DNA from 3 places in the Caballeronia sp. ATUFL_M2_KS44 genome. Region 3 is predicted to be linked to each of the others. Evidence: predicted binding sites of a transcription regulator. Region 3 holds the regulator's gene; each other region holds the start of a gene.

Region 1 (10,104 bases), 890 kb from region 3:
ATTGGAACGAAAACTTACGGCGTTCTGACGCGGAGAAGCATCGGGTAAAAGCGTGGCTAACGGTGAAATCGAGCGAATGTGCGTGCAATCGCGAAGAACGCGTCTCAATTAGCGCGCATCGTCGCGCTTCTGCCCGGGAAGCGAGTGTCGCGCGGTGAGAGCGCTCAGGGTTTGTCCTTGGCAGGAAAAACCCGCTGTAGGCTGACGCGCACGAGTGTCCCGGCGAGGCGCGGCGATTCCTGATAGACGTGATCCTCGATGGAAAGCGTGCCGCCGTGCATCGCCGCGATCTCCTTGACGATGGCGAGACCCAGTCCGCTGCCGTCGCCCTCGCGCCCGAGAATGCGATAGAACCGCTCGACCACGCGCTCCCGCTCGGCCGGCGGAATGCCGAGGCCGGTGTCTTCGACTTCGAGATGCACGAGATCGAGGTCGTGCTCGTCGGTCCGAACGCGCACGGTGATGCGTCCGCCGGGCGGCGTGTAGCGGATCGCGTTGTCGATCAGATTCGACAGCATCTCCCGCAGCATCACCACGTTGCCTTCCACTTCGACGGGAAACGGCGGCTCTTCAAAGCCGATGTCCATGCGCTTCGCGAGCGCCGCCTGCACCCAGTCGCGCACGGCGAGCCGCGCGAGCGCCGTCAGTTCGACGCACGAAAAAATCTGCCCCGTCGCGCGATTCTCCGCACGCGCCAGCGCGAGCAACTGCGTGACGAGCCGCGCCGCGTGCTCCGAACTCGTCGCGATCTGTTCGAGCGAGCGCTGCACTTCCGTCGATACGTCCTGACGCAGCGCGAACTCCGCCTGCATGCGCAGCCCGGCGAGCGGCGTTTTCATCTGATGCGCGGCATCGGCGATAAAGCGCTTCTGAAACTCCATGTTCTGTTCGAGCCGCGTGAGCAGATCGTTGAACGACGTGACGAGCGGCGCGATTTCCGGCGGCGCGCGGCCCGCTTCGAGCGGCGAGAGATCGTCGGGGCGGCGCGTGCGCATGTTCGACTGCAACGCATGCAGCGGCGCGAGCCCGCGCGAAAGCCCGAACCACACGAGCACGATCGCGAGCGGCAGGATCACGAACTGCGGCAGGATCACGCCCTTGATGATGTCGTTGGCGAGCTGGCTGCGCTTGTCGAGCGTCTCGGCGACCTGCACGAGCACCGGCTGCGTGCTTCCGGGATCGCGTCCCGGCGCGAGTCCCGGCAAATCGACGGTCGTATACGCCACGCGAATGTCGTTGCCGCGCAGCACGTCGTCCCGAAATTCGACGATGCCCGGCTGCGGCCGGTCGTCCTCGTGCGGCAGCGGCATGTCGCGGTCGCCGCCGACGAGTTCGCCGCGCGTGCCGAGCACCTGGAAAAACACGCTGTCGACGTTGTCGGCGCGCAGGAAATCGCGCGTGGCATCGGGCAGCCGCAATTCCGCCACGCCGTTGACCGGCTGGATCTGGCGCGCGAGCACGTAGGCGTCGGCTTCGAGCGCGCGGTCGAACGGCCCGTTCGCGATCGACTTCGCGACGAGATACGTCACCGCGATGCTCATCGGCCAGAGCAGCAGCAGCGGCGCGAGCATCCAGTCGAGAATCTCGCCGAAGAGCGAGCGCGGGTGCGCCTGCGTGTCCGGCTCCAGCTCCTCGGGCGGCGCGAACGGATTCGCGTAGCGGGCGTCGCGCTGGGCGTCGGAGTCGGCGGCCGGGTCGGTTGCGGACGCTGCCGCCGTTGCAGGCGATGGCGGCGCGCCGGAGCGCTCGGTGGAAACGGGCGACGCCATGCGCGGCTTGGCTTTAGTGATGACTGGCGGAAGCCGGATCGCCCGCCGGCGCGGCCGATGCTTTCGCGTCCGGCGCGCTCGCGACCTTCTCGAGCGTATAGCCGAGTCCGCGCACGGTGATGATCCGCGCGCCGCTCGGCTCGATCTTCTTGCGCAGCCGATGCACGTAGACTTCGATCGCGTTGTTGCTGACCTCTTCGCCCCACTCGCACAGATGATTGACGAGCTGCTCCTTCGACACGAGCCGCCCGATGCGCTGCAGCAGCACTTCGAGCACGCCGAGTTCGCGCGCCGACAGGTCGATGACCTGATCCGCGATATGCGCGATGCGCCCGACCTGATCGAACGACAGCGATCCGTGCCGGACGACCGTCGGTCCGCCGCCCGCGCCGCGCCGGGTCAGCGCCCGCACGCGCGCTTCGAGTTCGTTGAGCGCGAAGGGCTTGGCCATATAGTCGTCCGCGCCGAGATCGAGGCCCTTCACGCGCTCGTCGACGCTGTCGGCGGCGGTCAGGATCAGCACGGGCATCTGCGAATTGCGCGCGCGCAGGCGGCGCAGCACTTCGAGCCCGGACATGAGCGGCAGGCCGAGATCGAGGATGAGCAGGTCGAAGGATTGCAGCGAGAGGGCGGTGTCGGCCTCGACGCCATGCTTGACATGGTCAACGGCGTATCCCGATTGGCGGAGTGATCGAACGAGACCGTCCGCGAGTATGCTGTCGTCTTCGGCAATGAGGATTCGCATCGTCGTGTGCCTGATGCGCGGGGCGCATCGCATTGCCGGCACCGCATTTCGCCCGGCGCGGCGGTCTCCAGGGTGTTTTGCGGTTTTTGCACGGTTCGCGCGAAGTGGAAAAATACCACGCCGCAACGATCGGGCTTGCAAAAACTACTGTTTTTTTATACAGTGTCTGCGTTAGTGCGAAAAGCGGAGCGGAGTGCCACTTCGAGCCTGCGCGCACGCGTCTCAGACGCCGTTCATCATAGCAAAGGACGATTCATGGAAGAAAGCAAGAAAGGCCCGGCTGGAATGACTGCGGAGAAGAGCAAGGCGTTGGCCGCCGCGCTTTCGCAGATCGAAAAGCAATTCGGCAAAGGGTCGATCATGCGGCTCGGCGCAGGTGAGGCGGTCGAAGACATTCAGGTGGTCTCCACCGGCTCGCTCGGACTGGACATCGCGCTCGGCGTCGGCGGTTTGCCGCGCGGCCGCGTGGTGGAAATCTACGGTCCGGAATCGTCGGGCAAGACCACGCTCACGCTGCAAGTGATTGCCGAGATGCAGAAACTCGGCGGCACGGCGGCGTTCATCGACGCGGAGCACGCGCTCGACGTCCAATACGCGGGCAAGCTCGGCGTGAACGTGCCGGAACTGCTGATCTCGCAGCCGGACACGGGCGAGCAGGCGCTGGAAATCGCGGACGCGCTGGTGCGCTCCGGTTCCATCGACATGATCGTCATCGACTCGGTCGCGGCGCTCGTGCCGAAGGCGGAAATCGAAGGCGAAATGGGCGACTCGCTGCCCGGCCTGCAAGCGCGTCTCATGTCGCAGGCGCTGCGCAAGCTCACCGGCACGATCAAGCGCACGAACTGCCTCGTGATCTTCATCAACCAGATCCGCATGAAGATCGGCGTGATGTTCGGCAACCCCGAAACCACCACGGGCGGTAACGCGCTGAAGTTCTATTCGTCGGTGCGCCTGGACATTCGCCGTATCGGTTCGATCAAGAAGAACGACGAAGTGATCGGCAACGAAACGCGCGTGAAGGTGGTGAAGAACAAGGTGTCGCCGCCGTTCCGCGAAGCCATCTTCGACATTCTGTACGGCGAAGGCATTTCGCGTCAGGGCGAGATCATCGACCTCGGCGTGCAAGCGAAGCTGGTGGACAAGGCAGGCGCCTGGTACAGCTACAAGGGCGATCGCATCGGTCAGGGCAAGGACAACGCGCGCGAATTCCTGCGCGAGAATCCTGACATTGCGCGCGAGATCGAAAACAAGATCCGCGAATCGCTGGGTGTGGCTGCGCTGGCTGATGCTGTGGCCACGGGCGCAGCCGTGTCGGACGACGAATAAGCGTCCGATAATCACCCGATATCGCCGATGCTCAAGCGCCGGTTCGGATCGAAGGCAGGCAACGCTGATTTCGGGCGGTGCCGCGCGGGCGATTCGGACCGTTCGCGCGAGGACGATGATGCGCGCGAAGTCGGTCAGCCGGAGCAAGGCGCGGAGGCCGTCGACCGCTACGAGCGGAGCAGCGAGCGTCGGGACGCATCGCCCCGGCGCGGCGGGTTTCGCAAAAGCAGTCAATCACGCGCCGACGCGAAGTCATTCGCGCCGGCGCGTCGCGCTTTTAAGGCGGCGGACGAGGGCGGCGCGCTTTCGGACGCGGGGCAAATCGGTGGCGTCGAGCCATCGCCGCTACAGCAGCAGTCGCCGGCCCGCAAAGAGCGTCGCATGCAGGGTGCTCAACCGATCGCGCGTCGGCAAGCGGATCACGCTCCGACGCAAGCCGTCGAACCGGATCGCGCTGCACGGCTCGATCGGGCGCGCACGCTTTTGCAGCAAGCCACCGCGCGAATCGCCAGCCAGCCGCGTTCGGAAACGCCGTCAACGCCCGGCACCGCTCGTATCGACGATTCATTCCACGAAGCCGATCCCTTCGAGCCATTCGAACAATGCGCGCCATCCAGCTCGCCTGAAGCGCAGAGCGATTCCGTCCGCAGCCGTCCGGCTCGGCGTCAACGCAAAGCGCCGAGCAATCGACAACAACCGCAACGCTCCTCGGGCGACGCCTCGTTCGAAGACGCCGATCCTTTCGAGCAGTGCGTTCCACTCGACACGCCGGAAGCTGACCCGGACTCCGTCTACAGCCGCTCGAGCCAGCGCCAGCGCAAAACCACCGACACCAACAATCCGCGACGCCCGCAGCACTCGCTCAAAGGCCGCGCGTTGGGCTACCTTTCGCGCCGCGAATACAGCCGCGCGGAGTTGTCGCGCAAGCTGCGGCCGTACGTCGAAGAAGCCAATTCGCTCGAAACTCTGCTCGACGGTCTCGAACGCGAGGGCTGGCTGTCCAACGAGCGCTTCGTCGAAAGCGTGGTGCATCGGCGGGCGGCGCTCATGGGCGGCAGCCGCATCATCAGCGAACTGAAGCGGCATGCGGTCGGCGACGCGCTCATCGGCGAAACAGCCGGGAAGCTCGCGCAGACGGAAACGGCGCGCGCCCAGGCGGTCTGGCAAAAGAAATACGGCGTGCTGCCCGAGACGGCCGCCGAGCGCGCGAAACAGGCGCGCTTCCTTGCCGCGCGTGGTTTTTCCGGCAGCACCATCGGGAAGATTCTCAAAGGCGGCGACGAAGACTGCGCGGACGAATTCATCGACGACTGAGCCGCTCACCGGCATGCCCCGCGACGCGCGTGAACGCGTCAAATCGGCCAGCGGCGAATCCTCAGTCGCATGCGCGGCCCGAAATACCCGCTATGCTAAAATTCAACGGTTTTCCCGTTCCGGTTTCGCCTCCATGCCTCTTTCTCCGCCCGTTTCCCGACAGTTGCGCCATCGTCGCGCGATTCGCCTGGAAGCGTTCGAACGGGAAGACGGCCTGTGGGACATCGAAGCCTGTCTAACCGATGAGAAGCCCCGCGACCTTCCGCTCGCGGCGGGCGTCCGGCCGAAAGGCCTGCCGATCCATGAACTCTGGCTGCGCATCACCATCGACCGCAAGCTCAACATCGTCGAAGCCGAAGCTTCGTCGGACTGGGCGCCGTATGGCGGTCTCTGCGCCGAATCCAATTCAGCTTATCGCGCGCTCATCGGGCTCAATCTGTTGCGCAATTTCCGCCGCGAAGCCCGCGCCCGCTTGCGCGGCACGGCCGGCTGCACGCATCTCACCGAGTTGTGCGCCGTCTTGCCGACCGCGGCCATGCAGGCATTTTTCGGCGATGTCTGGTCCGACGACATGTCCGACCCCTTCGCACAGGAAAACGCCAATCCGGCCGCGCACCGGAACCAGCCGCCGTTCGAACTCGGCGGCTGTCACGCATTGCGTTTCGACGGCCCGGCCGTGCGCGAGTACTATCCGCGCTGGTTCGGCTACGAGCCGTCCCGCCGCGCCGACGTACACGAGAACGCACACGACAACGCACGCGCCGCGGAACGGGAAACCCCGGACACATAACACGCTCGTCACACCCGTGCGCGAGCGGCCGGCAATCAAACAAGAATCCAAGGCAATTGCGGTTCAGGCAATTCGAAATCGAAGTTCACTCCAACTCTCAGACTGAAGGAATCACGCATGAAGATTCACGAGTACCAGGGTAAGGAAATCCTGCGGAAGTTCGGCGTCGCGGTCCCGCGCGGCAAACCCGTGTTCTCGGTGGAAGATGCGGTCAAGGCCGCAGAAGAGCTGGGCGGCCCGGTTTGGGTCGTCAAGGCGCAGATCCACGCCGGCGGCCGCGGTAAGGGCGGCGGCGTGAAGGTCGCGAAGTCGATCGACCAGGTCCGCGAATACGCGAACCAGATCCTCGGCATGCAGCTCGTCACGCACCAGACCGGCCCGGAAGGCCAGAAGGTCAACCGCCTGCTGATCGAAGAAGGCGCGGACATCAAGAAGGAACTGTACGTCGGCCTCGTGCTGGATCGCGTTTCGCAGAAGATCGTCGTGATGGCGTCGAGCGAAGGCGGCATGGACATCGAAGAAGTCGCGGAAAAGACGCCGGAACTGCTGCACAAGTTCGCCGTCGAGCCGTCGACCGGCCTGCAAGACGCGGACGCCGATGACCTCGCACGCAAGATCGGCATTCCCGACGCATCGATCCCGCAGGCGCGCGCGATCCTTCAAGGCCTGTACAAGGCGTTCTTCGAAACCGACGCATCGCTCGCGGAAATCAACCCGCTGATCGTGACCGGCGACGGCAAGGTGATCGCGCTCGACGCCAAGTTCAACTTCGATTCGAACGCGCTCTTCCGTCATCCGGAAATCGTCGCGTATCGCGATCTGGACGAAGAAGATCCGGCTGAAGTCGAAGCGTCGAAGTTCGACCTCGCTTACATCTCGCTCGACGGCAACATCGGCTGTCTCGTGAACGGCGCAGGCCTCGCGATGGCGACGATGGACACCATCAAGCTGTTCGGCGGCGAGCCGGCCAACTTCCTGGACGTCGGCGGCGGCGCGACGACCGAGAAGGTCACCGAAGCGTTCAAGCTGATGCTGAAGAACCCGAACCTGAAGGCGATTCTCGTCAACATCTTCGGCGGCATCATGCGTTGCGACGTGATCGCGGAAGGCGTGATCGCGGCGTCGAAGGCCGTGGACCTGAAGGTGCCGCTCGTCGTGCGCATGAAGGGCACGAACGAAGACCTCGGCAAGAAGATGCTGGCTGACTCGGGCCTGCCGATCATCTCGGCGGACAGCATGGAAGAAGCCGCGCAGAAGGTCGTCGCGGCAGCCGAAGGCAAGTAAGCGCGTTCGCTTACCGAGCCTAAGAGAGCGTTCCACCAGATACGAATGGCGGCGCAAAGCATCTGCTTGAGCGACGCCAAACGAACAGAGGTCACTACATGTCGATTCTGATCAACAAAGACACGAAGGTCATCACGCAGGGCATCACCGGCAAGACCGGCCAGTTCCACACGCGCGCCTGCCGCGAATACGCGAACGGCCGCGAAGCGTACGTCGCGGGCGTGAACCCGAAGCGCGCCGGCGAAGACTTCGAAGGCATTCCCATCTACGCGTCCGTCAAGGAAGCGAAGGCTGAAACCGGCGCGACCGTTTCGGTGATCTACGTGCCGCCCGCGGGCGCTGCCGCCGCGATCTGGGAAGCCGTCGAAGCCGATCTCGATCTCGCGATCTGCATCACGGAAGGCATTCCGGTTCGCGACATGCTCGAGATCAAGGACCGCATGCGCCGCGAAAACCGCAAGACGCTGCTGCTCGGACCGAACTGCCCTGGCACGATCACGCCGGACGAGCTGAAGATCGGCATCATGCCGGGCCACATTCATCGCAAGGGCCGCATTGGCGTGGTGTCGCGTTCGGGCACGCTGACGTACGAAGCGGTCGGCCAACTGACGGCGCTGGGTCTCGGCCAGTCGTCGGCGGTGGGTATCGGCGGCGACCCGATCAACGGTCTCAAGCACATCGACGTGATGAAGATGTTCAACGACGATCCGGAAACGGACGCCGTCATCATGATCGGCGAGATCGGCGGTCCGGACGAAGCGAACGCCGCTTACTGGATCAAGGACAACATGAAGAAGCCGGTCGTCGGTTTCATCGCGGGCGTGACGGCGCCTCCGGGCAAGCGCATGGGCCACGCAGGCGCGCTGATTTCCGGCGGCGCGGACACGGCTGACGCGAAGCTCGAAATCATGGACGCGTGCGGCATCAAGGTCACGAAGAACCCGTCGGAAATGGGACGTCTTCTGAAGTCGGTGATCTAAGGGAAGTTCGGCAGAAGCCGTCAGGGTTTGGTACTCTTACTGGATCCTTTCGTCACAGCCGGAAAATGAAAGCGGGGGAGCGTCGGCTTCCCCGCTTTTTTTATTCCGGTCACGGTTTTTGCCATGCTCGAGTTCTTTTCCACGCTCCATTGGGGCGCCGTCGTCCAGATCATCGTCATCGACATCTTGCTCGGCGGCGATAACGCCGTCGTGATCGCGCTCGCGTGCCGCGATCTGCCGGTCACGCAAAGAAAGCGCGGCATCGTGCTCGGCACGCTCGGCGCGATCCTCTTGCGCGTCGCGCTGATCGCGTTCGCCGTCGTCCTGCTGGATGTACCGTTTTTGAAGTTCGTCGGCGGACTGCTGCTTTTGTGGATCGGCGTGAAGCTGATGCAGCCGGGCCACGACGCGCACAACATCAGTTCGTCCGACAAGCTGTGGGCGGCGGTGAAGACGATCATCGTCGCCGATGCGGTCATGAGTCTCGATAACGTCATCGCCATTGCGGGCGCGGCCGAGGCCGCCGATCCGCAGCATCGCCTGACGCTCGTGATCTTCGGGCTTGTGGTGAGCATTCCGCTCATCGTGTGGGGCAGCACGCTGGTGCTCAAGCTGCTGGACCGCTTTCCCGTCGTGGTGTTGCTGGGCGCGGGGCTGCTCGGATGGATCGCGGGCGGGCTCATCATCGACGATCCGTTCATCGACCGCTGGCCCGCGCTCAACACGGACGTTGCCGGCTATGCGGCGCGCGTCGGGGGCGCGCTGCTCGTGATCGCCGCCGGCATGTTGATGAAGCGCCACACGCTGTCTCATGGAAAGGGCGCCACGGCCGACACGTGACGCGCAGCGTTAGCCGAATGGCCGACTGCCGCCGCGCCCGCTCCCTGAATACGATCGAAGCGTCCGGTCTGCATACGCAGCCGGCGCTTTTTGTCTTTCTGGGAGCAGCAATGTCGAGCATGGTTACGAACTTCATGGTCCCGCGCGAACGGCGCGGGTGGCAAATGTGGATGAAGCGCGCGCACGCGGCGGCGCACGGCTTCACCCTGATCGAATTGATGATCGTGCTGGCGATCGTCGGCGTGGTCGCGGCGTACGCGATTCCCGCGTATCAGGACTATCTGGCGCGCAGCCGCGTGGGCGAAGGCATGTCGCTCGCGGCATCGGCGCGGCTCGCGGTAGCGGAGAACGCGGCGAGCGGCGGGGATCTGTCGAGCGGGTATGCATCGCCGCCGGGCACGCGCAACGTCGAGTCGATCCACGTCGACAGCGACACCGGCCAGATCACGATCGCCTATTCGACGCGCGTCGCGCCGGCGGGATCGAACACGCTCGTGCTCGTGCCTTCCGCGCCCGATAACGCCGATACGCCGACGGCGCGCATCGCGCTTGCGCGAGGCACGGTACAGGCGGGCACGATCACGTGGGAATGCTTCGCGGGCGGCAAGGCGGCGTCGTCGCTGCCGGCGCCGGGCGCGGGGCCGTCGCCTGTGGACGCGCCGACGCTATCGGCCAAGCTCGCGCCGCCCGAGTGCCGCGCCTGAGCATCGGTTCGCGCTGTCGAGGTGATGAGCGCGGCGGCGGATCATCACGCGCCGCCGCGCGTTGCATCGAAGGCGGAGAAACGGTTGAATTCGTGGCATTTCCGGCCGCGCGGCGCACAGGGGAGGCAAAGTTTTGTATAGTGCGCCGGTTAACGACGTTCCCAGCCCCTCATGCCTTCGCACACCACCCAGTACGCGCGCTATCTCTGTTTTGCCTTTCTGTGTGCCGCGTTGACGATTCCGTTCGGCGTCGTCAACCACACGTATCCGATACCGACCTTCTACGCCGAGTACACCGCGCTCGCGCTTTATCTGGCGCTCGGTGCGACCGTTGCGCTGCTCGTGCCCTTGT
Region 2 (10,104 bases), on a different contig from region 3:
GGACGCTCGTCGGCCTCTTCTTCGGCGCGGCGTTTCCGGGGCTCAAATCGCTCGGGCTCGACTTCGCGATGGTCGCCACGTTCATCGCGATCATCGTGCCGCAGCTCGTCGCGCTGCGCTTCGTGGCGGCGGCGCTCGCGTCGGGCGTGCTGTCGTTCGCGTGGCAGGACTGGCCGTACAAGCTCGGGCTGCTGGCGGCGGTGCTCGTGGGCGTCGCGGTCGGCATGATGCTGACGATGCTCGAAGCGAAGCCTCGCCTCGACAAGGAGCGCGCGCAATGAACTATGTCGTGCTGATTCTCGGAATGGCGCTCGTCACCTATCTGATCCGCGCCGCCGTGTTCGTGCTCGGCGAGCGGCTCGCGTTTCCGCCCGTCGTGCGGACCGCGCTCGGCTTCGTGCCGGTGACGGTGCTGACCGCGATCATCGTGCCGATGACCGTCTCGCCGCACGGCAACGGCGCGGAAATCACGTGGCGCAATCCGCAGCTCGTGGCGGCGGCTGTCGCGGTTATCGTGTGCGCGTTGACGCGGCGCGCGCTGCTGACCATCGCCGTGTCGCTCGCGGTGTTCTTCTTCTGGCAACTGGTCGTGCTGCGCTAGACATCGCAGCCTCGCGCCTTTCAAATACCCCTCAAGTTTCCGGCTCCCGCGCCGATATCAGAAACGAATGGCCTTCCGCTTTTGCGGCGGGCCGACAGCATTTCCCGCCCAGGCCACCCCAGCGCGGAACCGGAAACCAACATGCGTCAAATCACCCTTTCGCTTCGCGACGAAACGATCGCTTCGCTGCAACGCGATTTCGAGGCGTTCCTGCGTCTTTCGCTCAAGCTCGATCCGCAGTTCATCACGCCGTCGTTCGAGGATTTTCTGCGCGCGAAGCTGCTCGACAACGACACGCCGCTCACCGAGCAAGCCGTGCAGCGCATGCTCACGCACGGCCAGTACGCGTGGGCGAAGCGCGCGCTCGACAAGGAGTTTCCGGACGTCGTCGAAATTCTGATCCGTCAGGCGGCGGAGCACGGCTTCGCGTTCGCGATCCGTTCCGACTGGAGCGCCGAGGATCTGCTGAAGGCGTCGCGTGCGTGGGCGACGGCGATCGTCACCGAGGCAAAGGGCGACGAATCGCAAGTGGACGTGCTCGCGTCGCAGATCAAGTCGGCGGCGGCGGATATCCGCGAGGTCGAGGAAAAGATGCAGACGCCCGCGTGGCGTCTCGCCGATTCGCTGCGCCAGCGCGTGTACGAAGGGAAGATCGCGGTGGAAGCGAACGTCGGCTCGGCGGCGCGCGAGAAGCTCGGCGAACTGCGCGCGCTGCTGCGGCTCGCGATTTTCTACGGATCGGTGCAGAAGCAGGAAGCGCAGCAATTGCTCGAATATTTGCGGTCGCTGCGGCCGGAGCTTTTCATCGACGAGCCTTACGACGGCTTCACGCGCTTCGCCGCATGGCTCCGAAGCATTTTCGGCAACGCGCCGCGCGTGCCGAAACCCACGCGGGCGTCGCGCTGAGCGGCCCGCGCCCTACTCCCACATTCCCTTCAGCCGCGCCGCGATATCGATCTTCGCTTTCGCGGCGGCCGCGAGCCCCGCTGCCGTCGGCGCGGCGGCAACCGGCGCCGGCGGCCAGGCGGCGGCCTCGAAGTTCTGCATCAGATGCGGCGGGATGAAGCGCGTACGCTGCGCCCACACGTGCCGGTCGCCGAGATTCGTCTGGTTGTGCACGTAGAAGCGCTGCGGCGTGATGATGTGCAGGTCTTCCTTCGCGCGCGTCATCGCGACATAGAGCAGGCGGCGCTCTTCGTCGATTTCCTCTTCGCTGCCCGTGCCGAGATCGGACGGAATGCAGCCGTCCACGCCGTTCAGCACGAACACGTTGCGCCATTCCTGGCCCTTCGCCGAGTGGATGGTCGACAGAATCAGATAGTCCTCGTCGATGAGCGGCACGCCCGATTCGTCGCTCGTCGCGTCGGGCGGATCGAGCGTGAGTTCGGTCAGGAAGCGCTCGCGCGTCGGATACGTGGACGCGATGCTCTCCATCTGCATCACGTCGCCGATGCGGATGGCCGCGTCCTCGTGATTGCGTTCGAGGTGCGGTTCGTACCATCGGCGGATCATTTCGAACTCGGCGGGCCAGCCGGACTCGCGCCCGCAGAGCTTCGCCATCAGCGCGACGAAACGCGGCCAGTCTTCGCTCGCGCGCGCGGGCGCCTGAAAGCCCGCGATTGCGTTCGATGCCACCGCGTCCGGCGCGCTCACGCTGTCGAGCAGGCGCCCCGCGATCGCCGGGCCGACGCCCGGAAGCAATTGCGCGACACGAAAGCCCGCGACGCGATCGCGCGGATTCTCGGCCCAGCGCAGCACCGCGAGCACGTCCTTGACGTGGATCGAATCCAGAAACTTCAGTCCGCCGAACTTCACGAACGGAATGTTCTTGCGCGTCAGCTCGATTTCGAGCGTCGCGCTGTGATGCGCCGCGCGAAACAGCACCGCCTGCGACTTCAGCTTCATGCCGCCCTCGCGCGCCTCCAGCACTTTCTCGACGACATAGCGCGCCTGATCCGCCTCGTCCGCGACAGCGACGACGCGCGGCTTCTGCGCCGATGCCTTGTCGGTCCACAAGTCCTTCGTGTAGCGCTCGGCGGCGAGCCCGATGACCGCGTTGGACGCTTCGAGAATCGGCTGCGTCGAACGGTAATTGCGGTCCAGCGTGACGGTCGCGGCGGGCGGCGTGAAGTGCTGTGGAAAATCGAGGATGTTGCGCACCGTCGCGCCGCGAAACGAATAGATGGACTGCGCATCGTCACCGACGACGGTCAGGCCGCGCCCGTCCGGTTTCATCGCGAGGAGAATGGTGGCCTGCAGGCGGTTCGTGTCCTGATATTCGTCGACGAGCACGTGATCGAAACGGCTCGACAAATCTGCGGCAATCGCCGGCTCGGCCGCGAGATGCGACCAGTAGAGCAGCAGGTCGTCGTAATCGAGCACGCTTTGCGACTGCTTCGCGCCGACGTACGCGGCGAACAGGCGCTTCAGGTCGGCTTCCCACTCGCGGCACCACGGATACCACTGGTCGAGCACGGTCGCGAGCGACGCGCCCGTGTTGACCACGCGCGAGTAAATGCTGAAGCACGTGGATTTCGCCGGAAAGCGCTTTTCCTTCGACGACAGCCCGAGTTCGTGCCGCACGAGGTTCATGAGATCGGCGGAATCTTCGCGGTCGTTGATGGTGAACGACGGCGCGAGCCCGACGATATCGGCGTAATCGCGCAAGAGCCGCGCGCCGACGCTGTGAAACGTGCCGGACCACGTCAGGCCCTGCGCGATGGCGCTTTTGTTGCCGAGCGCGTTCGTCGCGATGCGCGTCACGCGCCGCGTCATTTCGAGCGCCGCGCGCCGCGAAAACGTGAGCAACAGAATGCGATGCGGGTCCGCGCCCTTCACCAGCAAATGCGCGACGCGATGCGCGAGCGTGTTCGTCTTGCCCGATCCCGCGCCCGCGATGACGAGCAGCGGCCCGCCGCAGCGGCCGGGTTCGTCGACGCCGAATTCGACGGCTTGCCGCTGCGCGTCGTTGAGTTTCGCGAGATACGCTGCGGCGGCTCGATCCTGAATGGGCGGCGCATCGGCGGCGGTGTCGGCGGCGGTGTCGGCGGGGCTGTCGGGAACGGTGAGCACGGGAATGGACGGCGGATGGAAGCGACGCGACACTGTATATCCATACAATGCGCGCGTGCAACCCTTTGTCGGCGCTCGCCTTTTGGCCCTAAAAAGCAAACGGCCCGGGCAACTGGCCCGGGCCGTCTCTGCGTCGAATCACACGCGTCAGTCCGCCTTCTTGGCGTCCTTCAGCTTCGCGTCCGCTGCGGCTTCGTTTGCTTCGGATTGCGATTCCGTCTTCTTCTTGTCGGCCTTCGCCTGCGCGACAGTGGCGTCCTTGTCGGCTTCGGCCTGCTTCTTCGCGGCCTTCTTGTCGGCGTGCGTCGCCGGAGCGTTGGCCGTTTGCGCGATCGATGCCGCGCTCACGCTCGCCAGCGCGCCCGCGACGAGCGCGGCCAGCAGTGCATTCGTGCGTCGTGTCATGGTGTCCTCCCGTTGGTGGCTGCCGCGAAGTCCCGGCCGGGAGCCTCGCGGCTTGTCTCAGTCCGGCAGCTTAGTGCTGCTCGCCCTGATCCTTCGGCGCGTGGTCGGCCGCGGCGTTCAGATCGTCCTTCGCGGTTTCCTTGTCGGCCTTCTTGTTGATTTTCGCGTTGCGCACTTGCTGCTTGTATTGCGCCTTGGCTTCCTTGTTCGCGGCCTTCATTTCGGCCTTGGATGCCTTCTTCGACGCGCGATATTCCGCGTTCGCCTGCGCGTCGGCGTTGCGCTTTTGCACCAGCGGATCCTGCGATGCCGGCGCGACCATGTTCTGCGGCGGCGGCGACATCGGCTGCTGGGCCTGCATCGAGACCTGGCCTTGCGCGTCGGCGCCCGGCGCGGCCTGCATCGGCTGGGCGGTCTGCGCGTGCGCGGCAGTGGTGGCGAGGGCCGCGAAAGCGGTACTGATCATCAGAATTCGAGCCTTAGTCATGAGCGATTCCTCTCTTTTGGTAGCGCGAACGCGTGGCTTCAGGAGAAGCGCAGCGCACGACGCTTGTCGTTTCGAAGATGACCGAAGCTGCATCGATCAAACTGAGAGACCGGGCGATCACCCGTCGAGTTTCACGAAATCAGTCACTGTTACCGACCGTTTCACTTGGCTACATTTCCCGCCGGTCCCGCCGCTGAATGGATCGAACCGGCTTTCCGTTCGATCGTTCGCGGTCCACGAAGCAGGAGCACGACGCGTACCCGATGATTTATGATGGCTGTCTTTGCACCGCTCTCCCCCGCCCGCCATGCCCCAGCTTCACTTCACCCTCACGGGCGACTTCGTCGAACTCCACAACCTGCTCAAGCTGATGGGCCTGGCCGACAGCGGCGGCTCCGCGAAGGCGCGCGTCGCAATGGGCGATGTCACCGTCGACGGCAAAGTGGAACTGCGCAAGACCTGCAAGATCCGCGCGGGCCAGGTGGTGATGCTCGACGGGCAGAAGATCCGCGTGCGCGCGCCCGCCGCCGAGTGAGCGCAGCGCTTGCGCGAAAGCGCCGCCGGATTGTCAAAACCCGGCCATAACAGGACGCGTCATCGACATGCCGCGCGCCACGCAATAAGCTAGTCGTCTTTCGTTCGGGTTTCAGCGCCCCGGTTCAAGCCTTTCGAGCGTGGACCGCGCCTGGCCGTTGCCGCCCGTTCCCGCTCAGTTTCCTTCGATCATGCAATCGCACACCACGCGCGTGAAGAACGCGCAACACGCGCATCAGGGGCCGCCGACGCTCTCGCGCCACGCCGTCGATACCGCGCGCCTCGCCGCGCCGCTCGCCATCGCGCAGCTTTCGCAAATGGCGATGGGCGTCACCGACACCATCCTGCTCGGCTCGCTCGGCCCCGACGCGCTCGCGGCCGGCGGCCTCGGCGCGAACCTGTTCTTCGTCGTGGTGACGCTGCTGCAAGGCGTGCTGACGTCGGTGAGCGTATCGGTGGCGCATGCGCGCGGCGCGAACGCGGAAGAGCGCGTGCCCAGCATCTACTGGACGGGGCTGCTGCTTTCCGTGCTGCTCGCGGTGCCCGCGTTCGTGCTCCTGAGCTACGCCGAGCCGATTCTGCTCGCGTTCCACGAACCCGCGACGCTCGCGCGCAACGTCGGCGAATATTGCGCGATGCTGCGCTGGGGCACGCCGGGCAGCCTGATCGGCATCGGGATGATGCGTGCGTTCCTGCCCGCGATCGGCGCGGCGAAGCGGCTTCTGTGGGTGTCGATCGGCGGCGTGTTCGTCAACGGCTTTCTCAACTACGGGCTGATTCACGGCGCATACGGCCTGCCGCGCGAGGGCTTCGTCGGCTCGGCGGCGGCGACGACCATCACCGTGTGGCTGACGGCTTTCGCGCTCGTCGCGCTGTTGCATCTGCGTCCGCGTTACCGGCATTTCGTGGTGGCGGCGCGTCCGCATCTGCCGCTGCTCGGCGAACTGTTCGGCATCGGCTGGCCGGTGGCGATCACGTATGGCGTCGAATCCACGCTCTTTCTCGCGACCGGCATGATGGTCGGCCTGCTCGGCGAAGCGCCGCTCGCCGCGCATCAGATCGCGCTGAACGTCGCGTCGGTGGCGTTCATGGTGCCGCTTGCCATCGGCCAGGCGGCGAACGTGCGCGTCGGCTACTGGGTCGGCGCGGGCGTGCCGGTCGCCGCGCGGCATGCGGGCTTCGTCGCGCTGGCGTTGGGCGTCGGCTTCATGATGTGCTCAGGGCTCGTGCTGATTACCGCGCCGCACGCGATCGTCGGCCTGTATCTCCATCTCGACGATCCCGCCAACGCGCACACCGTGTCGCTCGCGGCGTCGCTGCTGGGCGTGGCGGCCGTGTTCCAGATCGTCGATGGCATGCAGACGGTCGGCTCCGGCTGCCTGCGCGGTCTGAAGGACACGCGCGTGCCGATGCTCGCGGCGGCGTTCGGCTACTGGGGCGTCGGGTTCCCGACGGGCTATGCGCTCGCGTTCCACTTCGGCCTCGGCGCGAAGGGCTTGTGGTGGGGACTCGCGGCGGGACTCGCGAGCGTCGCGGTGCTGATGACGCTGCGGTTTCATCGCATCAGCAAGCGGCTCGTGGCGTCGGGCGTGGCGCCTTCGGCGGCTTCCGTCGATCCGTCGCCGCGTCGCGCAGCCTGAGTTCGCGCTTGCATATGCAAAGCATGAATGCTTGGTTGGGCCGCGCGCGCCGCGTTGCTACGATGAAGCCGTCTCCTCCTTGAGACTCCAGTAACAGGGGTTGTAGGCCCGCTCTGCCGAGCGGGCTTTTTTTCGCCGGCTCGATTGGCATGTCGTGTGTTGCGTCCCGTCAGCAGCCCGATCGCGCATGCATCGGTAAAAGTGTCGGCGCGCATCGAATGTTTTTAAGCGGACGCACTCAAGACGGGTCAAGCCCCTCTTTGCATCGCCGTAAACGTGAGCATCAACGCCACCCTTTGCGGCCATGCACGCTCACAACGAAGCCTCACGACGTCCTCTTGCCGTTTCAACCGATCCACTCAATTCGCCAAAGCGCAGGACGTTTCTCGCGATGATGCTCGCGTCGGCCGGCAGCGCCGTGCTCGCCGGTTGCGGCGGCGGCGGTGGCGGCAGCGCGCAGGTTCCCGGCAGCGCCACCAAGGCAACGCCGACACCCGATGCCGGCACGCAGGCGGCAACCGGCACCGCGAGCACGAGCACGAGCACGAGCACGAGCACGAGCGCAAGCACCAGCACCAGCGCAAGCACGAACACGAGCACGAACGCAAACAGCGCCGCGCAATCGGCGACCGAGACCGAGACCGCGACGCAAAGCGCATCGGCATCCGCATCGGATGGCCTCTTCTACGGCATCAACGGTCACATGGCGTGGGGCGACGGCATCTACAAGACGATGCCGCCCGCCGCCCAGCTCGCCATCCTGCAGGATCTCGGCGTGACGAACTATCGCTGCGACATCGCGGACGGCGGCATGGCGACCACGCTCGCCAACGCGCTGAAGGGACCGTTCGCCAACAGCGGCGTATCGATCCTGCCGGTGTTCAATCCGCTTTCCGCGCACTGGGACCCGCACAGCAGCGAAGCCGATGCCTACTCGCTCGGCTACGACCTCGCCGTGCGCTGCACGCGTCCGCTGAAGGGACTCGTGAAGTACATCGAGTGCGGCAACGAACTCGACGTGGATCTGAAGATCGCGGGCGACGGCAGCTCGACCGCCGACTGGGATCCGGCGTGCTGGCCGTCGTTCCGCGGCGTGCTGCGCGGCATGATCGACGGCGTGCGCGCGATCGATCCGACCATCCAGTGCGGCGTCAACGTGGGCATCCCGATGGCCTATCGCGCGCTGCAAATGCTGTGGAACGGCATCGCGCCCGACGGCACGGCGCAAGGCGTGAGCGGCGCGGCATCGCTGCGCTGGGACTTCACGACGTATCACTGGTACAAGAGTTCGGGCGATATCCAGTGCGGCGGCCGCAACAACGCGTGCGTCGACGTGCTGCAAGTGCTGAAGGATTCGTTCAACGTGCCGATCTGGCTGACCGAATGGGGCTGGTCCGGCGCGAACGACACGCCGCAGTCGGCTGCTGCGTACACGGCGAAGGCGCTCGCGCAGTATCGCGCGATCAAGGACCGCTACAACATCCAGTCGATCATGATGTACGCGGTGATCGACGCGGACTACGGTCTCATTCAGGCCGACGGCGTGACGAAGAATCCGGCCTACGCCGTGTTCAAGAATTTCGTCGCGGCGAACCCGGCGTAATTCGAGTACGCAACCTTCAGGCGGGTTCCTGCCGGCGCCCGCCGCACCGCGTGTGAAGCGCGCGTGATCGTCCGTCGCCCCGGAATCTTTCCGGCAAAATAAAAAGTACCGAGCACGTTCCTTGCTCCGCGCGAACTTACATACCGCGCTCGCATTCGCTCGAGCCGGGCCAAGACGATCACAAGAAGAGGTTGCCAGTGTTCGAAAGCCGGGGAATGTCAGAAGCTGCAAATAAGGTTGTAAAGAACGAAGGACGGAATGCATCGAGCGCGCGGAACATCGCGGCGCGATGCATCGCCACGTTAGCCGCCTCGGCCGCGCTCGCGCTCACCGCCTGCGCGACCCGTCCGCCCGCGACGGCCTTCGATCGTCCGCCGAGTCACGCGCTCGCGACCAGCGTGGAAACGCCGCTCGCCGCCGCGCTGGCGCCGCTCGAAAAGCAGCATCCGGACGAATCCGCCGTGCGCCTGCTTCCCACCGGCACCGATGCGTTGCAGGCCCGCATCGCGCTCGCTCGCGCGGCGACGAAGACGCTCGACATGCAGTACTACATCGCCGAGGAAGACAACACCGGCAAGCTGCTGCTCGGGGCCGCGCTCTATGCGGCGGATCGCGGCGTGCGCGTGCGCATGCTCGTCGACGACCTGAATTTCAAGGACATCGACCGCATCATGGCGGCGCTCAACTCGCACGACAACATCGAGATTCGCGTCTTCAATCCGTACGGCAGCGCGCAGCGCAGCTTCTCCGAGCGCACGCGCAACTTCTTCACGAACCTCGATCACTTCACGCGCCGCATGCACAACAAGGCGATGATCGCGGACAACCAGATCGCGATTGTCGGCGGGCGCAATCTCGGCGACGAATACTTCAGCGCCAGTCCGACGCTGCAGTTCCGCGACCTCGACGCCTTCGCCGCCGGCCCCGTCACGCAGCAGATTTCCGCGAGCTTCGACGATTACTGGAACAGCACGCTCTCGTATCCGCTGCGCGTTCTGAACAAGCAGAAGTTCGATCCCGCCGATCTCGACAAGACGCGCGAAGACCTGCGCGCGCACTGGCGGCACGACGCCGAGCCGCTCAACGCGAAGCCGCTCAACGCGACGCCGCTCGCGCAGCAGATCGCGCGCGAGGAAATGAGCCTCACGTGGGCGCCGATCGAATTCCAGGTGGATTCGCCGTCGAAGATCGAGCATCCGAGCGACGACTACAAAAGCCCGCCGATGACGCGTCTCGTCGATCTGCTGAAGAACGCGCAGAGCGAATTCCTGATCCTCTCGCCGTATTTCGTGCCGCACGACGTCGGCGTGAAGGCGCTCGCCGATGTCTCGCACCGGAACGTGCGCGTCGCGGTGCTGACGAATTCGCTCGCCGCCACCGATGCCGTCGCGGTCCACGCCGGCTATTCGCCGTATCGCATTCCGCTTTTGGAGAACGGCGTCGAACTGTACGAATTCAAGCCGCTGCAGGCCGAAGGCGAAGGCCGCCCGCGCGCGGGGCTGTTCGGGTCGCAGTCGCGCGCGAGCCTGCACGCCAAGGCGTATGTGATCGATCGGAGTATCCTCGTGATCGGCTCGATGAATCTCGATCCGCGCTCGGCGCAACTCAACACCGAACTCGCGCTCGTGATCCACAGCAAGCCAATCGCGGAAGAAGCCGCCGGCCTGTTCGATCGCGGAATCTCGCCGCAAGCGAGCTATCGCGTGGAACTGGCGAGCGCGGCGGTGACGGCGGAACGGCGCCGCACGGGGTCGCCGCAATC
Region 3 (10,104 bases):
CTACGGCTGGCCGGAAGACGCGCAATTCCTCGTCCCCGACGGCGTGATGCAGCATTTCGCCGACGGCATGGGCGCGCGCGGCAAGGCGGTGCACGCGGAGTGGAAGCAGCGTTTCGACACGTACGAGAAAGCCAATCCGGAACTCGCGAAAGAAGCGTGGCTGATGCTCGAAAACAAGCTGCCCGACGGCTGGGACGCGGACATTCCCACGTTCGACGCGGACGAAAAGGGCATCGCGACGCGCGAATCGTCGGGCAAGGTGCTGAACGCGATCGCGCAGCGCGTTCCGTGGATGCTCGGCGGCGCGGCGGACCTCTCGCCATCGACGAAAACGAATCTCAAGTTCGAAGGCGCGGGCAGCTTCGAGCACGACAACTACGGCGGGCGCAATCTGCATTTCGGCATCCGCGAGCACGGCATGGGCGCGATCGCGAACGGCCTCGCGCTGTCGGGCTTGCGGCCTTTTGCATCGACGTTCCTGATTTTCAGCGACTACATGAAGCCGCCGATCCGCCTCTCGGCCATCATGGAAGTGCCGGTGATCTACGTGTTCACGCACGATTCGATCGGCGTCGGCGAAGACGGTCCGACGCATCAGCCGATCGAGCAGCTCGCGTCGCTGCGCGGCGTGCCCGGCCTGACGACGCTGCGCCCCGCCGATGCCAACGAAGTGAGCGAAGCGTGGCGCGTGGCGCTGTCGCATTCGAAGGAGCCGTCGTGCATCGTCGTGACGCGCCAGCCGCTGCCGACGTTCGACCGCACGAAGTACGCGTCGGCGGAAGGCGTGCGGCGCGGCGCGTACGTGCTCGCCGATGCCCCCGACGGCAAGCAGCCCGAAGTGCTGCTGCTCGCGACGGGCAGCGAAGTGTCGCTGTGCGTCGAGGCGTACGAAAAGCTGAAGAGCGAAGGCATCGCGGCGCGCGTGGTGTCGATGCCGTCGTGGGACATCTTCGAGAAGCAGGACGAGGCGTACAAGGAATCCGTGCTGCCGACCGGCGTGCACGCGCGCGTGGCCGTCGAACAGGCGGCGACGCTCGGCTGGGACCGCTACACCGGGCGTCTCGGCGCGCAGATCGTGATGCATACCTTCGGCGCGTCGGCTCCGCTCAAGGCGCTCAAGACCAAGTTCGGCTTCACGCTGGAAGGCGTCTACGAAGCCGCGAAGAAGCAGATCGAGCGCGTCAAGGCCAACGGCAAGGAGTGAGCACACCATGCAGATCGGCATCGTTGGACTGGGGCGCATGGGCGGCAACATCGGCCGGCGTTTGATGCGCGGCGGGCACGAATGCGTCGTCTACGACCACAACCCGCAGGCGACCGACGCGCTTGCAGCCGAAGGCGCGACCGGCTCGCAGAATCTGGGCGATCTCGTATCGAAGCTGGCCGCGCCGCGCGTGATCTGGCTGATGTTGCCGGCCGGCAAGATCACCGAGGACACGCTGAACGATCTCCACCCAATCCTGCAGGCGGACGACGTGGTGATCGACGGCGGCAACAGCTTCTACAAGGACGATATCCGCCGCGCCGCGCGGTTTCGCGAGCAGGGCGTGCATTACGTCGATGTCGGCACGTCGGGCGGCATCTGGGGACTGGAGCGCGGCTATTGCATGATGATCGGCGGCGACGAAGCGGTCGTGCGACGGATCGATCCGATTCTCGCGACGCTCGCGCCCGGACGCGGCGACATTCCCGAAACGCCGGGCCGCGAAGGACGCGATCCGCGCGTCGAGAACGGCTACATGCATTGCGGCGCGGTCGGGTCGGGGCACTTCGTGAAGATGGTGCACAACGGCATCGAATACGGGCTGATGCAGGCGTATGCGGAGGGCTTTCATATCCTCAGGCACAAGGAGTCGGCGGAACTGCCGGAGAACGAGCGCTATACGCTCGATCTCGCGGATATCGCGGAAGTGTGGCGGCGGGGCAGCGTCGTGTCGTCGTGGCTGCTGGACCTGACGGCGGGGGCGCTCGCCAGCGACGCGGGCCTCGAACGATTCTCCACGGAGGTGGCCGACAGCGGCGAAGGGCGCTGGACGATCGAAGCGGCCATCGAGGAAGCGGTGCCGGCGCAAGTGCTGTCGGCGGCGCTTTACACGCGCTTCCGCTCGCGCGACGCCGACATGTTCCCCGAGCGGATGCTGTCCGCTATGCGCTTCGGATTCGGCGGGCACAAGGAGTTTCCGGTGAAGTAAGCGCGTGCGTTTGACGACGAACGGCGATGAAGGCCCATCGCCGTTATTCATTTCATGATGCGCCGCCTGAAAAGCCACGCGCACGCGAAAAACGGCAGCACCGTATAGGCGATCAGCACGCCCAGATGCAGCGCAATGCCATCGGGCGCGCGGCCGAGCATCGCCGGTCGAATCAGCTCGACCGCGTGAAAGAGCGGCAGCGCCTGCGTCGCGTGCAATGCGAGCGCGGGCAGTTGCGTCACCGGAAAGAACACGCCGGAGAGCAGAAGCATCGGCGTGAGCGCGAGCGTCTGATAGAACATGAAGAAGTCATAGCTCGGCGCGATGGCGGTGACGATCATCGCCGTGCTCGCGAACGCCAGCCCCGTCAGCACGATGACCGGCAGCGCGAGCAGCATCGACGGAAAACTCGCGTAGCCGAGCGCGCCCGCGACCAGCATGATCGCCGCGCCCGAAAGCACCGACTTGCTCGCGGCCCACACGATTTCGCCCAGCACGATATCGCCGAGCGTGAGCGGCGTGTGCATGATCGCTTCCCACGTGCGCTGCACCTGCATGCGCGAAAAGCCGGAGTACATCGCCTCGAAGCTCGCGGACATCATCACGCTCGACGCCACCGTGCCCGCCGCGAGAAACGCGATATACGAGACGCCGTCGACGTGCCCGACCATCAGCCCGAGACCGAGGCCCAGGCCGAAGAGGTAGATCATCGGATCGGCGAGATTGCCGATCATCGACGCTACCGCGAGCTTCTTCCACACGAGATAGTTGCGCCGCCAGACCGACATCCAGTGCGTGGCGTTGGCGGGCAGGGCGGTCGCGAACGGCGCGAGGTTGTCCGCCTTGCCGCGAGGCTTGTTTGCCCGGACGCCCGATTGGTCGAAAGTTTCCATCGTTTTTCAATCCACCATTTCGCGCCCGGTCAGGCGCAGGAACACGTCTTCCAGATTCGCCGGACGATGCAGATAGCGCACGTCCGCGCGGCCCTTCACGCGCGCATGCACCGGCTGCGGATCGTCGACATAGCAAAAAAGCGTCTCGCCGCTCACTTCGATACGCTCCACGAGCGGCGCCAGCTCGGCCGCGAGCGCGCGCGTGTCCGGTCCGTAAATCTCGATGACATCCGAGCCGATCACCGACGCGATCAGACCGTGCGGCCGGCCCTCCGCGATCTTGCGTCCTTCCTCGATCACGCACAGGCGGTCGCACAGGCGCTCGGCTTCTTCCATGAAATGCGTCGTGAGCAGGATGGTCTTGCCGCGCGCAAGCAATGAACGCAGACGCTCCCAGATCAGATGCCGCGCTTGCGGATCGAGGCCGGTGGTCGGCTCGTCCATCACGAGCACGTCGGGATCGTTGACGAGCGCGCGCGCGAGCGTCAGCCGCCGCTTCATGCCGCCCGACAATTCGCCGACGCGCGCATCCGCCTTGTTTTCGAGCCGCGCGAACTCCAGCAGCGACGGCACCAGCGCGTCCATCCGCGCGCCCGTCAGCCCGAAATAGCGGCCGAAAACCAGCAGGTTTTCGCGCACGGTGAAATCGGGATCCAGATTGTCGAACTGCGGCACGACGCCGACGCGCTGCCGGGCAAAGCGCGCGCGGGACGGCACCGGTTCGCCGACGAGCCGGATCGTCCCACTATCCGGCGACGTGATGCCGAGCAGCATCTTGAGCGTCGTCGTCTTGCCCGCGCCGTTCGGCCCGAGCAGCCCGAAACATTCGCCTGGGCGCACGTCGAACGAGAGTCCGTCGACGACGTTCTTCGCGCCGTAGTGTTTTCTGACTTCGCTGAATTCGATCGCGGGCGCGGCTTGATCTTCGATTGCGAGGGTTGTCATGCATGAAGCCTGGAAGAGGAATCCAGCGGGCTAGTGTAATGCAATGCACCAGCGCGGCGCTTTGCGTGCAACGGCATGCGGCGCGCGCGAGTCAAACGAGTGCCGGCGAGCGGACGCGTGATCCGGGCGAATCCGGGGAAGCCTTGTGCGCCGGGCCGCGGCGGTATCTGGCACGGTGAAAGCTAATGCGTGCTCTCGTTGCCGAGGGTTAGCGTTTTCCATCGTTGCGACGTCTGTCGCGGCACAGGATCATCAAGTTACGCCGCGGCCATGGGGATGCGGCAGGGAGGCATGATGACAAGCTACAGAAAGATTCTGCTTTGCTACGACGGCTCCAGAGAGGGCCGCAAGGCGCTGCGCCAGGGCGCGAACCTCGCGCTCGATCTCAACGCGGAAACGCACGTGCTCGCCGTGGTGGACATGCGGTCGAGCATCGCGCAAAGCGCCGGATTGCTGACCGACGTGGCCTGCGGACGGTTCGAGGATGCGGCGCGCGACATTCTGCAAGAGGGCGTCGAATGGCTGCGGGAGCGCGGACTGCCGGCGCAGGGGCATTTCGCGTTCGGGCATCCGATCGACGAAATCGCGGCGCTCGCCGATCAACTGAAGGTGGATCTCGTCGTGGTGGGGCATCGATGCCGCAGCGGCCTCGCGCGCTGGTGGATGGGCGCGGGCAACACGCCGCTCCTCGATCGCGTGTCGTGCAGCATTCTGGTGGCGGTCTGTCAGGCGGGCGAATCCGCCGAAGCGGAAGACGCCGCCGCGTATGCCGCCAAGCCGGTAAAGGCCGAAGCGGGCGCGTGAGTTGGCCGGAGGCGCGTCAGCCGTTGAGATCGACGGCGACGAGCTTCCACGACACGAGACCGCTACGGTGGAAGATGGCGGAATAGCGGGCATCGCCGGCGCCGTGCTGATACGTCACGACGAATGTGTTGATGCCGCGATATCCGGCTGTCGTCTGCGGCGGCTGGGGCGGCTGCGGCGCTTGTGTCACGGCACCGGACGCGGCAGCGCCTGCGCTCGTGCTTGCCTGTGATGGCGCGGGCGGCGGCCGTTCCCCAGGAACGCCGCGTGGCGGAATGCCGTTCAGGATCGCGGCGACGCCTTCCGGTGTCGCATAGGAATCCACCAGCGGCCCGACGAGCGCCGCGCCGATCATTGCTCCGATGATCGCGAGCGGATTGCCGCTCTTTTGCACATCGACGCGGCGCGTGAGCAGCGCGGCGACCTGCTCCTTCAGACTGCTGCGCAGCGCGGGGAAATCGACGTATTCGTTGACGGTCTGCGCATCGCGGGCGTCGGCGGCGCGCTTCACGCGATCCAGCGCGATATACGGCGATGCATACACGAAGCCCAGCGCCGCGCCGATCAGAACGACAGCGAGCGTGGCGACGACAAAGCGGGTAGTGCGGGACATGCGGCGGCTAAGCCTCTCAAACGTGAATCGACTTCAGATTGACCATGCCGACGCTCGATTGATTCCCGCCTTCTCCCCGGTCCCGGCGACGCTCACGCCAGAATGCCGCCGGTCGCGCCCGCGCGTTCCTCGTCGATGCAGCGGTCGATCATGCGCGACACTTCGCTGATCTTGCCCACCATGATGACTCGCGATTCGCTGCGATACACCCGCACCGGCGCGCGCTGTGCCGCTTCCGCGTGAACATTGTGCGCGAGGGATACGCGCGCAAACGCGGGCTGGCGCGACGGCAGCGCAGGCATTTCATCGAAGAGATCGGGCGCGGCCTCGGCATGCGGACGGGCCGCGACGCCGCAGGAAATCAACGCACGCAGATGACGCAGGCGGCCAAACTGGCGGAAGGGCAACAAACGGGCGAAACGACGTTCCATGATGACTCTCCAGACGATAGGACGCACCGCGGCGAGCCGCGAACGGCTGCCGTCATGCTTTGATGTGTTTGAAACGCGCCGCGTCGTGCGTGGCGTGAGAGAAGAGAGCGCTAGAACTCGCCCGAGCGGATGAGACCGACCGCGATGCCTTCGAGCGCGAACTCACCGCTGCCCTGGCGCACGAAGATGTTCTCGTAATCGGGGTTCTCGGCGATCAGTTCGACGCCGTCCGCGTGCCGTTTCCAGCGCTTCACGGTGACGTCGTCGCCCAGACGCGCGACCACGATCTGACCGTCCTTCGCCTCCGTGCGCTTCTGCACCGCGAGCAGGTCGCCGTCGAGAATGCCGGCGTCTCGCATGGACAGCCCGCGCACCTTCAGCAAGTAGTCGGGCTTGCTCAAGAAGAGCGCCGGATCGCACGCGTAGTGCTGCGAGATGTGCTCTTGAGCGAGGATCGGACTACCCGCAGCCACGCGGCCGACGAGCGGCAACGACAACTGCATGATGCTCGGATGCGGCAGCGTGAACTGATGCGGAAGCTCGTCCGACCGCGCGATGTCGCCGATCAGCCGGATACCGCGCGACGACCCCGCCGCCAGTTCGATCACGCCCTTGCGCGCCAGCGCCCGCAGATGTTCTTCGGCCGAATTGGCGGAGCTAAAGCCAAGCTCGGCGGCGATCTCGGCGCGCGTGGGCGGAAAGCCTGTGCGCTCGATCGCACGCTGGAGCAGCTCGAAAACCTGCTGTTGCCGCGCGGTAAGTTTTGAGGTTCTAGTCACTGGCTTGGCCCCTGCTGCGCTGTATGGATGAACAGATGCCTGTATTTTTATACAGTATTTCGCGCTTTTCAAGCTTTACTTTAAGTTCGTGTCGCGAGTGTCTGTTGCCACGCACAAGCCATCGACCAGAGCCGTTAGCAGCTTTCCGTATAAAAAGATGAAAAACGATTATTTCTAATCATATAGCGGCGTCGATAGACTGATTCCGTCAATTGGATAAGACGGAGAACGGGGAATGCAAAGCACGAAAGCGGGATTGGGGACCGGCGCAAGGAGGCTGCTGACGGCGTTGGCGCTCACGGTGGCGGGCGTCGGCGCGACGGTGGGCATGAGTGTCGAGGCGCACGCGCAGACGTCGTTTCTGAACGTGTCGTACGACCCGACTCGCGAGCTTTATCAGGACTTCAATCAGGCGTTCGCGAAGAAGTGGAAAGCGGATACCGGCGAGACCGTCACGTTCAAGCAGTCGCACGGCGGCTCGGGCGGCCAGGCGCGCGCCGTCCTCGATGGACTGCAAGCCGACGTCGTGACGCTCGCGCTCGCGTACGACATCGACGCGCTCGCGGGCAAGGGCCTCGTCAACGCGGACTGGCAGAAGCGCCTGCCGGACAACGCCTCTCCGTACACATCGACGATCGTGTTTCTCGTGCGCAAGGGCAACCCGAAGCACATCAAGGACTGGGACGATCTGGCGAAGCCGGGCGTGTCCATCGTCACGCCGAATCCGAAGACCTCAGGCGGCGCGCGCTGGAACTATCTCGCTGCGTGGGCGTATGCGCAGCACAAGCCGGGCGGCAACGAGCAGACGGCGAAGGACTTCGTCTCGAAGCTCTACAAGAACGCCGGCGTGCTCGATTCCGGCGCGCGCGGCGCGACGACGAGCTTCGTGCAGCGCGGCCAGGGCGACGTGCTGATCGCGTGGGAGAACGAGGCGTTTCTGTCGCTGAAGGAGTTCGGTCCGGAGAAGTTCGAGATCGTCGTGCCGTCGGTGAGCATTCTCGCGGAGCCGCCGGTCGCGGTGGTGGACAAGGTCGTCGACAAGCACGGCACGCGCAAGCTCGCCGAGGCGTATCTGAAGTACCTCTATAGCGACGAAGGCCAGCAGATCGCCGCGCGCAATTTCTATCGTCCGCGTTCGGACAAGGTGCCGGCCGAACTGACGAAGCAGTTTCCGAAGCTGAAGCTGTACACCATCGACGATACGTTCGGCGGCTGGACGAAAGCGCAAAAGACGCATTTCGCGGACGGCGGCGTGTTCGATTCGATCTATCAACCGCAATAACGGCACGAGAAGGCACGAGAAGGCACGAGAAACGCAGCAGGCAAGATCCGGCCGGTCCGATGATGGAGCATCGGACCGGACCGGCCAACCGACAAGCGGCGCGCCATGACGCCGCTATCAGCACATGCGGCAACGAGCGCCCGCCCCGGCGCACTGGAACAGGATGACCCAAGCATGACCACTTTCAACCTGCGCAAGCCGAGCGCGCTGCCGGGCTTCGGCTTGACGCTCGGCATCACGCTCGCGTATCTCAGCCTCATCGTGCTGATACCGCTCGCGGCCACGTTCGCCAAGACAGCGACGCTCGACTGGGCGCAATTCGTGCGCGCGGTGACGTCGCCGCGCGTGTTGGCGTCGTATCGGCTGACGTTTTTCGCGGCGCTCGGCGGTGCGCTCATCAACGCCGTGTTCGGCTTTCTCGTCGCGTGGGTGCTGGTGCGCTACACGTTCCCGTTCAAGCGTCTCGTCGATGCCATCGTCGATCTGCCGTTCGCGCTGCCCACTTCCGTCGCGGGCATTTCGCTCGCCGCCGTCTATGCGGGCAACGGCTGGATCGGGCAGTTTCTCGCGCCGCTCGGCATCAAGGTGGCGTTCACGCCGCTCGGCGTGCTCGTCGCGCTGACGTTCATCGGCTTGCCGTTCGTCGTGCGCACGGTGCAGCCCGTGCTCGAAGAGTTCGAGCGCGAGCAGGAAGAAGCCGCCGCATGCCTCGGCGCGACGCGCTGGCTGACGTTTCGCCGCGTCGTGCTGCCGTCGCTGTTTCCCGCGCTGCTGACGGGCTTCGCGCTGGCGTTCGCGCGTGCGCTCGGCGAATACGGCTCGGTCATCTTCATCGCGGGCAACGTGCCGATGAAGTCCGAGATCACGTCGCTGCTCATCATCACGAAGCTCGAACAGTACGACTATGCCGGCGCGACGGCGCTCGCCGTCGTGATGCTGTGCGTGTCGTTCGTGATGCTGCTCTTCATCAACACGCTGCAATGGTTCCTGCAAAGGCGCACGAGCAGGACGGTCGCGCCGCCGGCCTCGACGCTGCATGTGCAAGGAGGTCAGGCATGAGCACGCCCGATGGCCGCAGCATCGCGATGAACACGGCCGCGCGGCGCGATGTCCACACGCTCAATCCCGTGACCGAGCCGCGCGCGATACGCTGGCTGCTCACGGCCATCGCGCTCGTGTTTCTCGCGCTCTTTCTCGTCGTGCCGCTCGTCGCGGTGTTCGCGCAGGCGTTCGCGAAGGGCATCGATTACTACTTCGAGTCGCTGAAAGACCCGGACGCGTGGTCCGCGATCAAGCTCACGCTGATGACCGCCGCCATCGCGGTGCCGCTGAATCTCGTGTTCGGGCTGGCGGCGTCGTGGGCTATCGCGAAGTTCGACTTTCGCGGCAAGGCGCTGCTGACGACGCTCATCGACTTGCCGTTCTCGGTATCGCCCGTCATCTCCGGCCTCATCTACGTGCTGATGTTCGGCGCGCAAGGCTGGTTCGGTCCGTGGCTCGCCGCGCATGACGTGCAGATCATCTTCGCGGTGCCGGGCATCGTGCTCGCGACGATCTTCGTCACGTTTCCCTTCGTCGCGCGCGAACTGATTCCGCTGATGCAGGCGCAAGGCAACGACGAGGAAGAGGCCGCGCATGTGCTCGGCGCATCGGGCTGGCAGATCTTTCGCCGCGTGACGCTGCCGAACGTGAAGTGGGGCCTGCTCTACGGCGTGATTCTCTGCAATGCGCGGGCGATGGGCGAATTCGGCGCGGTATCGGTGGTGTCGGGTCATATTCGCGGCCAGACCGACACGATGCCGCTGCACGTCGAAATCCTCTACAACGAATACAACTTCTCGGCCGCGTTCGCGGTGGCGTCGCTGCTCGCGTTGCTCGCGCTTGTCACGCTCGGGCTGAAGCTCATCGCGGAGCGGCACATGTCGCAATCGCTCGACGATGCAAAGAACCAAGGCTAAGGAACACTTCATCATGAGCATCATCGTTCGCAATTTGCAGAAGCGCTTCGGCGATTTCACCGCGCTCGACAACGTCACGCTCGACTTTCCCGCAGGTGAGCTCGTCGCGCTGCTCGGGCCGTCGGGATGCGGCAAGACCACGCTCCTGCGCGTGATCGCGGGCCTCGAACATGCCGATGCAGGCCAGGTCGTGCTGAATGGCGAAGA

The links. Region 3 encodes LexA, which represses DNA repair genes until DNA is damaged. Its sites were predicted from a motif close to ACTGTATNNNNATACAGT; they were not measured.
Region 1: the regulator LexA is predicted to act here: its motif matches at 2,661-2,678, upstream of recA (recombinase RecA).
Region 2: the regulator LexA is predicted to act here: its motif matches at 3,705-3,722, upstream of NCR39_RS09695 (ATP-dependent helicase).

The regions. Positions count from the first base shown of each region.
Region 1 is NZ_JALQEA010000006.1:427,308-437,411, forward strand. It holds gene NCR39_RS02045 (sensor histidine kinase) at 165-1,769, opposite strand; gene NCR39_RS02050 (response regulator transcription factor) at 1,783-2,514, opposite strand; gene recA (recombinase RecA) at 2,770-3,840, shown strand; gene recX (recombination regulator RecX) at 4,222-5,154, shown strand; gene NCR39_RS02065 (DUF2889 domain-containing protein) at 5,288-5,944, shown strand; gene sucC (ADP-forming succinate--CoA ligase subunit beta) at 6,062-7,228, shown strand; gene sucD (succinate--CoA ligase subunit alpha) at 7,327-8,208, shown strand; gene NCR39_RS02080 (TerC family protein) at 8,332-9,048, shown strand; gene NCR39_RS02085 (pilin) at 9,183-9,752, shown strand; gene NCR39_RS02090 (PglL family O-oligosaccharyltransferase) at 9,924-10,104, shown strand, end outside.
Region 2 is NZ_JALQEA010000016.1:279,123-289,226, forward strand. It holds gene NCR39_RS09680 (AzlC family ABC transporter permease) at 1-281, shown strand, start outside; gene NCR39_RS09685 (AzlD domain-containing protein) at 278-601, shown strand; gene NCR39_RS09690 (DUF4088 family protein) at 743-1,507, shown strand; gene NCR39_RS09695 (ATP-dependent helicase) at 1,520-3,610, opposite strand; gene NCR39_RS09700 (hypothetical protein) at 3,821-4,078, opposite strand; gene NCR39_RS09705 (hypothetical protein) at 4,149-4,565, opposite strand; gene NCR39_RS09710 (RNA-binding S4 domain-containing protein) at 4,873-5,100, shown strand; gene NCR39_RS09715 (MATE family efflux transporter) at 5,291-6,739, shown strand; gene NCR39_RS09720 (glycosyl hydrolase) at 7,131-8,342, shown strand; gene NCR39_RS09725 (phospholipase D family protein) at 8,558-10,104, shown strand, end outside.
Region 3 is NZ_JALQEA010000006.1:1,320,461-1,330,564, forward strand. It holds gene tkt (transketolase) at 1-1,204, shown strand, start outside; gene gnd (phosphogluconate dehydrogenase (NAD(+)-dependent, decarboxylating)) at 1,212-2,192, shown strand; gene NCR39_RS06390 (ABC transporter permease) at 2,240-3,085, opposite strand; gene nodI (nodulation factor ABC transporter ATP-binding protein NodI) at 3,092-4,030, opposite strand; gene NCR39_RS06400 (universal stress protein) at 4,325-4,834, shown strand; gene NCR39_RS06405 (DUF2939 domain-containing protein) at 4,851-5,447, opposite strand; gene NCR39_RS06410 (hypothetical protein) at 5,540-5,878, opposite strand; gene lexA (transcriptional repressor LexA) at 5,989-6,657, opposite strand; gene NCR39_RS06420 (sulfate ABC transporter substrate-binding protein) at 6,893-7,939, shown strand; gene cysT (sulfate ABC transporter permease subunit CysT) at 8,114-8,998, shown strand; gene cysW (sulfate ABC transporter permease subunit CysW) at 9,025-9,897, shown strand; gene NCR39_RS06435 (sulfate/molybdate ABC transporter ATP-binding protein) at 9,911-10,104, shown strand, end outside.